2 regions of the Paenarthrobacter sp. genome follow, and region 1 is predicted to be linked to the other one. Evidence: riboswitches for the same ligand, from Rfam matches in the RefSeq annotation. Region 1 holds a riboswitch; the other holds the start of a gene.
The links. A riboswitch is a leader RNA that binds a small molecule or an ion and turns the genes downstream of it on or off. The one in region 1 is predicted to bind S-adenosylmethionine.
Positions count from the first base shown of each region.

Region 2: linked by a shared signal. The riboswitch ahead of RIF72_RS03600 (homoserine O-acetyltransferase) and the one ahead of RIF72_RS04765 (hypothetical protein) in region 1 are both predicted to bind S-adenosylmethionine.

Region 1 is NZ_JAPSHI010000004.1:67,338-72,455, reverse strand. Features, by position in the region: gene RIF72_RS04780 (amino acid transporter) at 1-190, shown strand, start outside; gene RIF72_RS04775 (helix-turn-helix domain-containing protein) at 187-762, opposite strand; gene RIF72_RS04770 (sodium:solute symporter) at 1,029-2,546, shown strand; SAM riboswitch class IV at 2,745-2,864, shown strand; gene RIF72_RS04765 (hypothetical protein) at 2,881-3,192, shown strand; gene RIF72_RS04760 (hypothetical protein) at 3,189-3,380, opposite strand; gene RIF72_RS04755 (VIT1/CCC1 transporter family protein) at 3,636-4,802, shown strand; gene RIF72_RS04750 (matrixin family metalloprotease) at 4,945-5,118, shown strand, end outside.
Region 2 is NZ_JAPSHI010000003.1:8,933-14,050, reverse strand. Features, by position in the region: gene RIF72_RS03610 (winged helix DNA-binding domain-containing protein) at 1-1,106, shown strand, start outside; gene RIF72_RS03605 (hypothetical protein) at 1,169-1,588, shown strand; gene RIF72_RS03600 (homoserine O-acetyltransferase) at 1,592-2,713, opposite strand; SAM riboswitch class IV at 2,729-2,845, opposite strand; gene RIF72_RS03595 (bifunctional o-acetylhomoserine/o-acetylserine sulfhydrylase) at 3,009-4,349, opposite strand; gene RIF72_RS03590 (VOC family protein) at 4,554-5,118, shown strand, end outside.

The sequences.
Region 1 (5,118 bases):
ACTCCTCCACATCCGCGACGTCACCGGATTCATGCCACACATCTACTTCCGGTGGACGGAGGGGAACCCGATTTCCAACCTCAGCAGGTTCCTGTTCTTCGGCGAAGGCGAGATCGCGCCGGTAACCCGCGAAGTGCTGAGGGAAGCCGAGCCGGACGTCACCCGGCGGCCGTGGGTCCACGTGGGCTAGCGGCTCGCCGCAGGAACCAGCACCCACAGCACCTCGACGGTCTCGTCGGTGGGGTTGATCCAGGTGTGGGGTTCACGGCCCGGGAAGGAGAGGGTGTCTCCTTCTTCGAGGTCGTACTCTTCATTTGTCAGGATGAGCTTGATCCGGCCCTTGACCACATGCAGGACGTCAACGTCGCAGTCCACGGCGTAGAGCTCGTTTTCACCACGGCCCCGCGGTTCGATGGTTGCCTGCAGGATCTGGAGCCGACGCTCGGAGCGGGCGGTCAACAAGCGTTCCACTATGCCTTGACCGCCCAGGGAGATGCGGGGGCCGTCGTCGCGCCTGGTCAGGTGGGTCTCCGGGGCGGCGAACAAGTCGCCTACGGATACCGACAGCACTTGGCAGAGCGTAACCAGCGAAGCGACCGACGGCGATGTCAGGTCACGCTCCACACGGCTGAGGAAGCCTTTGGTCAGTCCGGTAGCATCCGCCACTTGCTCGATGGTGAGGCGCTGCGCTTGCCGGGCTGCGCGGATTCTGGAACCGATGGCAACGGGAACATTGCTCGGTTCAACGGGTAGAGCCTTCATTCACGAACCTTTCAGGCCTGTCATGTGGCCCTGTCATTGGAGCAATAGTAGCCGGGAGACAGGCCAAGAGCGCCAGAATACCCGGAAGCATGACCAAAGGATCTTGACTGTTACTCCCATCACAACATATCCTCATAGGCAACAAGTGTTGTCTGTGAGGCACACAACACATCCACAATCTCCAATCGTCAGCACAGAGACTTCGACGCTTCGCAGGAGTATCGTCGAAAACCCCAACCTCCGTGCATCAGCTCCAAGGACCGTTCATGGAATCTTCGGCTATAAACATCGCAATCGTGGTGGTGTACCTGCTCGCCATGCTGGCATTCGGCTGGTGGGGCAAGTCCCGCACAAAGAACAACAGCGACTTCCTGGTGGCCGGCCGCCGCCTGGGACCCTTCCTTTACACCGGCACCATGGCCGCAGTGGTCCTCGGTGGCGCGTCCACCGTGGGCGGCGTCGGCCTCGGCTACAAGTTCGGCATCTCCGGCATGTGGCTGGTTGTGGCCATCGGCTGCGGCGTGCTGCTGCTCAGCCTTTTGTTCGCCGGCACCATCCAGAAGCTCAAGATCTACACGGTCTCCCAGATGCTGACGCTTCGCTACGGCAGCAGGGCCACTCAGACTTCGGGCATCGTGATGCTCGCCTACACGTTGATGCTCTGCGCCACCTCCACCGGCGCCTACGCCACCATTTTCGTGGTCCTGTTCGATTGGGAGCGCTGGATGGCAATCGCCGTCGGCGGTGCGATCGTTCTCGTCTATTCCACCATCGGTGGAATGTGGTCCATCACCCTTGCCGACCAGGTCCAGTTCATCATCAAGACCGTGGGCATCTTCTTCCTCATGCTCCCCTTCACCCTGAACGCAGCCGGTGGCCTGGACGGAATCCGCGCCCGTGTTGATGAGAGCTTCTTCCAGATCGACGGCATCGGCATCCAGACGATCATCACCTACTTTGTGGTGTACACACTCGGCCTGCTGATCGGCCAGGACATCTGGCAGCGCGTCTTCACCGCCAAGACACCCACTGTTGCGCGCTGGGGTGGCGCCACCGCCGGCGTCTACTGCATCCTTTACGGCCTGGCCGGAGCGCTGATCGGCATGGCAGCAAGCGTTGCCCTGTCTGATATTGCCATCGAAACCAATGACGACGTCTACGCAGAGGTCGCTACGAACCTGCTGCCCGTTGGCATCGGCGGGCTTGTCCTGGCCGCAGCCGTCGCTGCCATGATGTCTACCGCGTCCGGTTCGCTGATCGCTGCCGCAACAGTCGCCCGCGCCGACGTCCTGCCGTTCGTGGCCAGCTGGTTTGGCAAGACCATCGACACCTCCGATTCGGAGAACCCCGAGCACGATGTCAGGGCCAACCGCATGTGGGTCCTTGGCCTGGGCATTGTGGCCATCGTCATCGCCATTTCCACCCAGGACGTGGTGGCTGCCCTGACCATCGCCTACGACATCCTGGTGGGCGGCCTGCTGGTCGCCATCATCGGCGGCCTTGTCTGGAAGCGTGGAACCGGCATCGCCGCAGCAGCATCCATGGCTGTAGGCACCGTGATCACGCTGGGCACCATGATCGTCCTTGAGATCAACGCCGAGCAGCCCTTGGACGGGGTGTATGCCAACGAGCCGATCTACTTCGGTTTGATTGCCTCGGCGCTGGTGTTCGTGATCGTATCGCTTCTGAGCAAGCCCACGGATCCGGCGGTCATGAAGGCTTGGACGGACCGCGTCGCCGGCACCCGCGTGGCGGAGGACGAGCTCACAACGCCCGCGTCCTAAGCAGGCACGAGGAACTAAGCAAGGTTCAGGAAACAAGCAAAGTTCGACGGCGGCGCCTCCCCTTTCGGGCGGCGCCGCCGTTGCGTTATATCCCCGTCCGTTGGAAGGCCCGCTCTGCGCGCCAACACCACCCCAAAGGACGCAAACCAGGCCCCACAACGCGGGGGCGTGGACAGCAATGGGATAGGGTGGTCCCAGCTTCAAGAGATGTGGTGCCAAGCTCCGACTGGCCACACACCAACCCCATGTTCACGGGTGGTTCGGATGAGGAAGCGGCCCGTCCCGGACCAGAGACAACCGAGCGGGCAAGAGCACTCCCCCAAGGAGCAGTCCCTTGCCGTACCAAGGCGATACCACCCAGGTAGACACAGCAGCAACAAGCACCCCCACCAAAAAGGCTGCCCCCACCGTGGCGGTGATTCCCGCCGTCGACCTCTTCCTGGGCACGGTGACCATCACTTCCCACGCGGGAACCGGGCAATTCGGACATCCCCAACCGCAACTCATCGCGCAGGCGTTGGCCCAAGCCGTCCGGCCAACTCGCTGGTGCGAGTCGTCCAAGACACTAACGGTGACTATTGCCGCCGTCGGCAAACGGGAAGGCCTCCAACGTCACTTCACACTGGGGCACGAGGACAGAGCTTAGATTTCGTCGTCTTCCTCGCGGAACTCTTCGGTTTCGTCGATGGGGACAACACGTTCGTCGTCCTCGGGGGCGTCCACTTCCTCCACCCAGGGTTCGTCCACTTCCTGGTCTTCGGCGTAGTCGTAGGCCGGGTCGGACTCAATAGTTGTCCGTTCCGGGTAGTTGGCGTGTGATTCGGTGGTGTTCATGGTGCAACCTCCGTCTCGTGGGCCGGTTCTCGTGGGCGGTTCTGCCCGTTGACCCGAATGCAGGAATCCAGCGGCGGGAGGGCCCCGCCCCTGTCCTTCCATCTGAGCACCGGCACAAGCGAGGGTCAAGGAAATTACGGTGCACCGAACATTCCATTTAAGGAATACCAGCCAAAAATCCGCGCGGATAAGCGGTAGTGTGGGGCGTGCAATGGGGCCGCAACTACCCCACCCAGCACAGGAGACAAAGTGCAGATGCACCAGGAATCCCACAGTTCGTCGAGCTCCGCTCCGGACCCCACCCCCGAATCAGCAGCCGCCGGAAACACCGGGACCCAAGCCCCGCCGCCCTCACACGCGGACATCCGCCGGTGGCGGCAGTACCTGGCGGACGAGCGTGCCGAGGCCGCTGTCTACCGCGAATTGGCGCAGCGGCGCGACGGCGAAGAACGCCAAATCCTGCTCGCCTTGGCCGAAGCGGAAGGCAGGCACGAGGCCCATTGGCTCAAGCTCCTGGGCGAGCACGCCGGAATGCCCAAGGCAGCTTCCACCCGCAGCCAGTTCCTGGGCTTCCTTGCCCGTAACTTCGGGTCAGTGTTTGTCCTCGCTTTGGCCCAGCGCGCCGAAGGCCGTTCCCCGTACGGTACCGAACCTGCGGCGACGCCGGCCATGGTGGCCGATGAACAAATCCACGAAGAAGTAGTCCGGGGCCTGGCCACCCGCGGACGCAACAGGCTCTCCGGAACCTTCCGCGCCGCCGTTTTTGGCGCCAATGATGGCCTGGTCAGCAACCTTTCACTGGTCATGGGCATGGCCGCAACCGGTGTTTCCAGCTCCGTGGTGCTCATGAGTGGCGTGGCGGGCCTCTTGGCCGGTGCACTTTCCATGGGCGCGGGTGAATACGTTTCGGTCCGCTCCCAGCGGGAGCTGCTTAATGCCACGCTGCCCACGCAGGCCACACTGACCGCAGCGCCATCGTTGGACATCGAGCACAACGAGCTGGTCCTGGTGTACTTGGCCCGCGGCATGACACGGGAAGCCGCGGAGCACCGCGCTGCCGAGCGCATGGGATTGTTTGGCTGCGACTGCGATCCCAGCCTCTCCCTGCAGCCGGAGAAGCCGCCCACTGACGATCATGAATCCGTGGGTTCGGCGTGGGGTGCCGCGATGTCCAGCTTCTGTTTCTTCGCCTCAGGCGCCATTGTGCCCATCCTGCCGTTCATTTTCGGCATGACGGGCATCGCCGCCTTGCTGGTGGCCGGCGTTCTGGTGGGCATCGCGCTCTTGGCTACCGGCGCCGTCGTCGGCTTGTTGTCCGGAACCTCGCCGCTGAGCCGCGGGCTGCGGCAGCTTGCCATCGGCCTGGGAGCGGCTGCAGCCACGTACGGGCTGGGCCTGGCCTTCGGAGCAGCAATCGTCTAAGTTTGGACGCTTCGGTCCGGAGACCGTAATGTTGGTTCGTCCTCCGCGCTGCCCCGCGTGACCAGGGCATCAGGAATGGAGAACCGTGGACCCGGAGCGGGAAGCAACGCGCGTGCCAAAGCACCGCCGCACTGGAACGGCCATGCGTGTTCTCCGCGGCGTTCTCTTGGCCGCCATTGCCGCCGTCGTTGCCGTCCTGGTCAGTGGATTCCTGCAGGGTGATCCTCGTATTTCCGCACTTTTCCCGGGCGTGAGCATGCCGGGAACCACGCAGGACCGGCCAGGTGGAGCAGAACCAGCGCGTCCCCTGGACGCG
Region 2 (5,118 bases), on a different contig from region 1:
GGGCTCCCTACGCCGGAAGTCCCGGGGATGTGGTCCGCAACCTCCTGGCCGTCCAGTCACAGGAGTTTCCCTATGCCAGGTGGACTCTTGCGCAGAGAAGCTCCAGCGCTTCATCGATGGTCACGGCGGCAGACGTTGAGCAGGCCGTAGCCGACGGGACCATCCTGCGGACGCATATCCTCCGGCCTACGTGGCACTTTGTGCACCGGGACGATCTCGGCTGGTTGATGGCATTGTCCGCAGACCGCCTTCACCAAGGCAACAAGGGCATGTACCGCCAAACAGGAATCGATGAGGAGTCTGCCGCCAAGAGTGGCCGGATCCTGGCCGCTGCCGTGGCGGACGGAACTCACAAGACGCGCGAGGAGCTGGCGGGAGTCTTGGGACAGTCAGGATTTCCCAGCAAGGGCCTGGGCCTCATTTACCACCTCATGCACGCGGAGATCCGCGGTGTCCTGGTCAGCGGCTCACCCGTACGCTCCGCAGGAGGCGCCCTGAAACAGACCTATGCCCTGTTCGACGAACGCGTACCGGACCGGGTTCTTTCACCGCTGACCGCAGAAGGCCGCGAACAGGCTCTTGGACGGTTGGCACTCCGTTACTTCACCAGCCGGGGACCCGCCACCGTCAAAGACTGCGCGGCGTGGTCCGGGTTGACCATGAAGGACGTAAAGCGGGGAATCGAGGTGGCAGGTGAGATGTCTCCCGGGAGTTTGGGCGTTATCGAGTTGGAGGGTCTCGAGTTCCATCTGGCCTCGGAGGAGGTGGAAGCTCTGGCGAGTGGTGTTCAACCTTCGCCCGCGGAAGATCCCGTGGTTCCCCGCATGGACCTCATCCAGTGCTACGACGAATACGTGATGGGCTACTCACAGTCGCGTCATTTCCTTGGTGGAACGGCGCCGTACTTCCCCGAGGACAGCGGGCCCATGCACGTGGTCCTGCTGGACGGCAGGTTGGCCGGATGGTGGCGCCACGGATTCTCCGGCGGGGCCTGCGAACTGGACGTCCGAATGAACCGTCCCCCCACTGCGGAAGAGCAGGAGGCCTTGCAGTCCGAGGTGGATCGCTACGGCCGTTCCCTCGGTATGGAGACCAAGCTGGTCTGAGGTAGCCGTTTTGCTTTCGCGGGGCAGGACTAAGCTGGTAGGAGACCTAGGAGGCCTGCACTGTGAACAATCTGATCTTCTGGATCATCGTCTGCTCGTGGCTGATTCCACTCGGGATCCGCATGTACAACCGATCCCGGGCGCGTCGGATTCAGGATAATAACTTCCGCAGCCCCGGCTACCCGCCGCAGAACTATCCAGGTCAGGGATACCCGGACCAGGGTTATCCGAGTCAGGGATACCCGACGCCGAATTACCCCGGGTACCCGCCCGAACCAACCGTCATCCGCCCCGCGGATACGACACCGCAGGCCGGTCCGCCGTCGAACCCGTCATCCCCGGCACCGTTCCCCTCAACGGGTGGTTCGGAACCGCAGGGCTACCGGGCGCGCAAACTCGCCGAGCTGGACACGAAGTTCAGCAACGGCGAGATCGCCATGGAGGACTACATGAAGCAGCGCGGCGAAATCATGAACGGCTGAGCCTTAGGCGAAGAATGATTCGCGGAGTTGCGCCGAGAGCTGGCCAATCTCAGTGAGGAAGCCATCGTGACCAATCGGCGCCTCTATGAGGTGGACCAGTACATCCCCGGGTAGCGCCGCGGCAAGTTCCCGCGACTGCGCAGGGAAGTAGAGCCTGTCACTGTCCACGGCCGCCACGAAGAACTCAGCCGTGGTGCGCGACAACGCCTGTTCCAAGGAGCCGCGGCCACGCGTGACGTCGTGGGACATCAAAGCTTCGGTGATGGCGATGTAGCTATTGGCATCAAAACGGCGGACCAGCTTTGTTCCCTGGTGGTCCAAGTAGCTTTCCACCTGGTAACGGCCACGCTCCCCCAACACCGCAGCGGCGAGCGGTTTCTCCTGATGCTGGGCTTCCCTGCCGAAGCGGAAATCCAGCTCCAAGGCTGAGCGGTAAGTGATGTGGGCGATGCGTCGGGCCAGCGCCAAACCATGTTCAGGGGCAGCGCCACCGTAATAGTCGCCATTATTGAAGTTCGGGTCCTGCCTGATGGCCAAGGTTTGGGCCTGGGCAAAAGCAATCTGCTCGGCCGTGCTGTAGGCACCCACCGAAATTACGGCGCAGCGTTTAACCCTGTCGGGGAACGTGGCAGCCCATTCAAGGGCCCTGGCACCGCCCATTGAACCGCCCAACACGGCATGCCAGGCATCGATTCCCAGGGCATCGGCGAGGCGCGCCTCAGCCTCCGTGCTGTCGCGCAGCGTGACCAACGGAAAACGTGAGCCCCAAGGGCGTCCATCCGGTGCCTCTGATGATGGGCCGGTGCTACCGTAACAGCCGCCCACGATGTTGATGGAGATGACGAAGAACTTGTTGGTGTCGATCGTGGCACCCGGCCCAACGAGTTGCTCCCACCAACCCTCCTCGTCAGTGGCTCCACGGGCTACGTGAGTGCTGCCCGTGAGCGCATGCTGGATGAGTACGGCATTGGAGGCATCGGCGTTCAGCTGCCCCCAGGTCTCATACGCCAGGACAACGTCGGGGAGGAATCCGCCCGCTTCAAGTTCCAGCGGTCCGATGCCGGCGTACTTGACGGTTCCGTCTGCTTCTCCGGATTTTGGAAGGGCTGTAGCAGTAATGGTCATTCCTTTGACACCTTAACCTCGCGCTTGCCCGTCGCCTTGCGTGCGAACAGGCCAGGTCTTCACCCGGGGCACCCCACCGCGGAGGAGGGTTGCCGGCCAGCAAGCCGGGGCTGTGTGCTGGCACTCATGACCTAATACGAAGAGTCTAGGAAACGCAGGGCGGTTCTGGCGAAGAATGTGACAACAGTGTGACGGTTTGGGGTGACTTCGTTCACGAACGAGCACCCGGAACTGCCGCCCGGCGAATAATCGTCGACGCGGGCGGCAGTCGGGCTGAAACTCTTAAGCCGCGGCGTTAGGCGCCCTTGGCGGCCCGGAAGCCGGCTTCGAGGTCGGCGATGATGTCATCGACGTGCTCGATGCCCACGGACAAGCGCACAAGGCCAGGGTTGACGCCTGCGGCCACCTGCTGTTCCACTGTCAATTGGCTGTGCGTGGTCGACGCCGGGTGGATGACCAGCGAGCGGACATCACCGATGTTTGCCACGTGTGAGTGCAGCTCCAGGCCGTCCACGAAGCGCTTGCCCGCTTCTACGCCGCCCTTGATATTGAAGGCCACAATGGCGCCTGTGCCCTTGGGACCGTACTTCCGGCCACGGTCATACCACGGGCTGGACGGCAAGCCCGCATACGCGACCGATTCGACGTCGTCGTGGTTTTCAAGCCATTCCGCCACCTTGGTGGCGTTGGCAACATGACGTTCCACGCGCAGGCTCAAGGTCTCCAGGCCCTGCGCAATAAGGAAGGCGTTGAACGGGGATACGGCAGAGCCTAGGTCGCGAAGCAACTGGACGCGGGCCTTGAGGATGTAGGAGAGGTTGGCGCCCAGCGCACCGTCTTTGCCGAGGTCCCTGGCGTAGACCAGACCGTTGTAGCTGGGGTCAGGGGTATTGAATCCAGGGAAGCGCTCCGGGTCCTTGCCGAAGTCGAAGTTGCCGGAGTCCACAATCACACCGGCGATTGCGGAACCGTGACCACCCAGGTATTTGGTTGCCGAGTGGACCACGATGTCCGCTCCCCACTCGATGGGACGGATCAGGTAGGGCGTGGACAGCGTGTTGTCGACGATGAGCGGCACGCCGGCCTCGTGGGCGGTGCGGGCGATGCCCTCGATGTCCAGCACATCCTGGCGGGGGTTGGACACGACCTCACCGAAGAACAGTTTGGTGTTCGGCTGGACTGCGTCACGCCACTGGTCCAGGTTGTCCGGATCCTCCACGAACGTGACCGAAATGCCAAACTTCTTCAGCGTGTGCGCCAGCAGGTTGTACGTGCCGCCGTACAGGCTGGGGCTTGCTACGATATGCTCGCCCGCCTCTGCGATATTCAGGATGGCGAACGTCTCCGCAGCCTGTCCCGAACTGAGCAAGAGGGCACCCAGTCCGCCTTCAAGGCTCGCGACGCGCTGTTCCACTGCATCCTGCGTCGGGTTGCCGATCCGGGTGTAGATGGGGGCGAGCTCGGCCAGGGCAAAGCGATTTGCGGCACTCTCGGCACTGGGAAACACGAAGGACGTGGTCTGGTAGATCGGAAGCGAGCGCGCTCCGGTGGCGGCATCAGGCTCCTGGCCTGCGTGGATCTGGCGGGTTTCGAAAGACCATCCTTGGGACATGGAGTTCTCCTGTTCGTGACGCATGGGATTAGCAGGCAATGTGAAACGGTGTGAGCTGGGGCCAGTCTAAGAACTGTCCGGAGGCGAAGACAGCTTTGTGACGCCAGAGGAATCTTTCGGACTTCCCGAGTGCCTCCATGACGCCCGCCGCCGAACGGTTATACACATCCCACCTTAGTTAGGCTTGACTTAGCTGAGACCCCGATCACAAAGTGCCAAGATGAAGCCATGCGCATGGATCACGTCTCTTACGCCTGTGAACGAGATGGCCTTTTGGCCACTACCGAACGAATTTCCGCGGCATTGGGAGTGGACGCTGTCCGGGGCGGAGTGCACCCGCGCTTCGGTACCCGGAACATGATCATTCCCCTTGCGGATAACAAGTACCTGGAAGTGGTGGAGGTCCTGGATCACCCCGCTTCCGACAAAGCACCCTTTGGCCAGGCCGTCCGTGCCCGCTCGGCTGCCGGTGGTGGATGGATGGGCTGGTGCGTCGCCGTTGACGACCTTGCACCGTTCGAAGACCGCCTTGGCCGCTCGGCCGTTCCGGGCAACCGCAAGTTCCCCGACGGGCGCGAACTGGTGTGGCAGCAGATTGGCATCCTCGGCCTGATCGCCGATCCCCAGGTGCCCTACCTGCTCAAATGGGAGGGCGACCCCTCGCTGCACCCGTCCAGGATTTACGAGAGCGACGTCAAGATGTCCAGCCTCACCATAGCGGGCTCGGCTGAACGCGTCACCGAATGGTTGGGCGAACCGGTGGAGAAGCCGCTGGAGGATGTCGCCGTCCAGT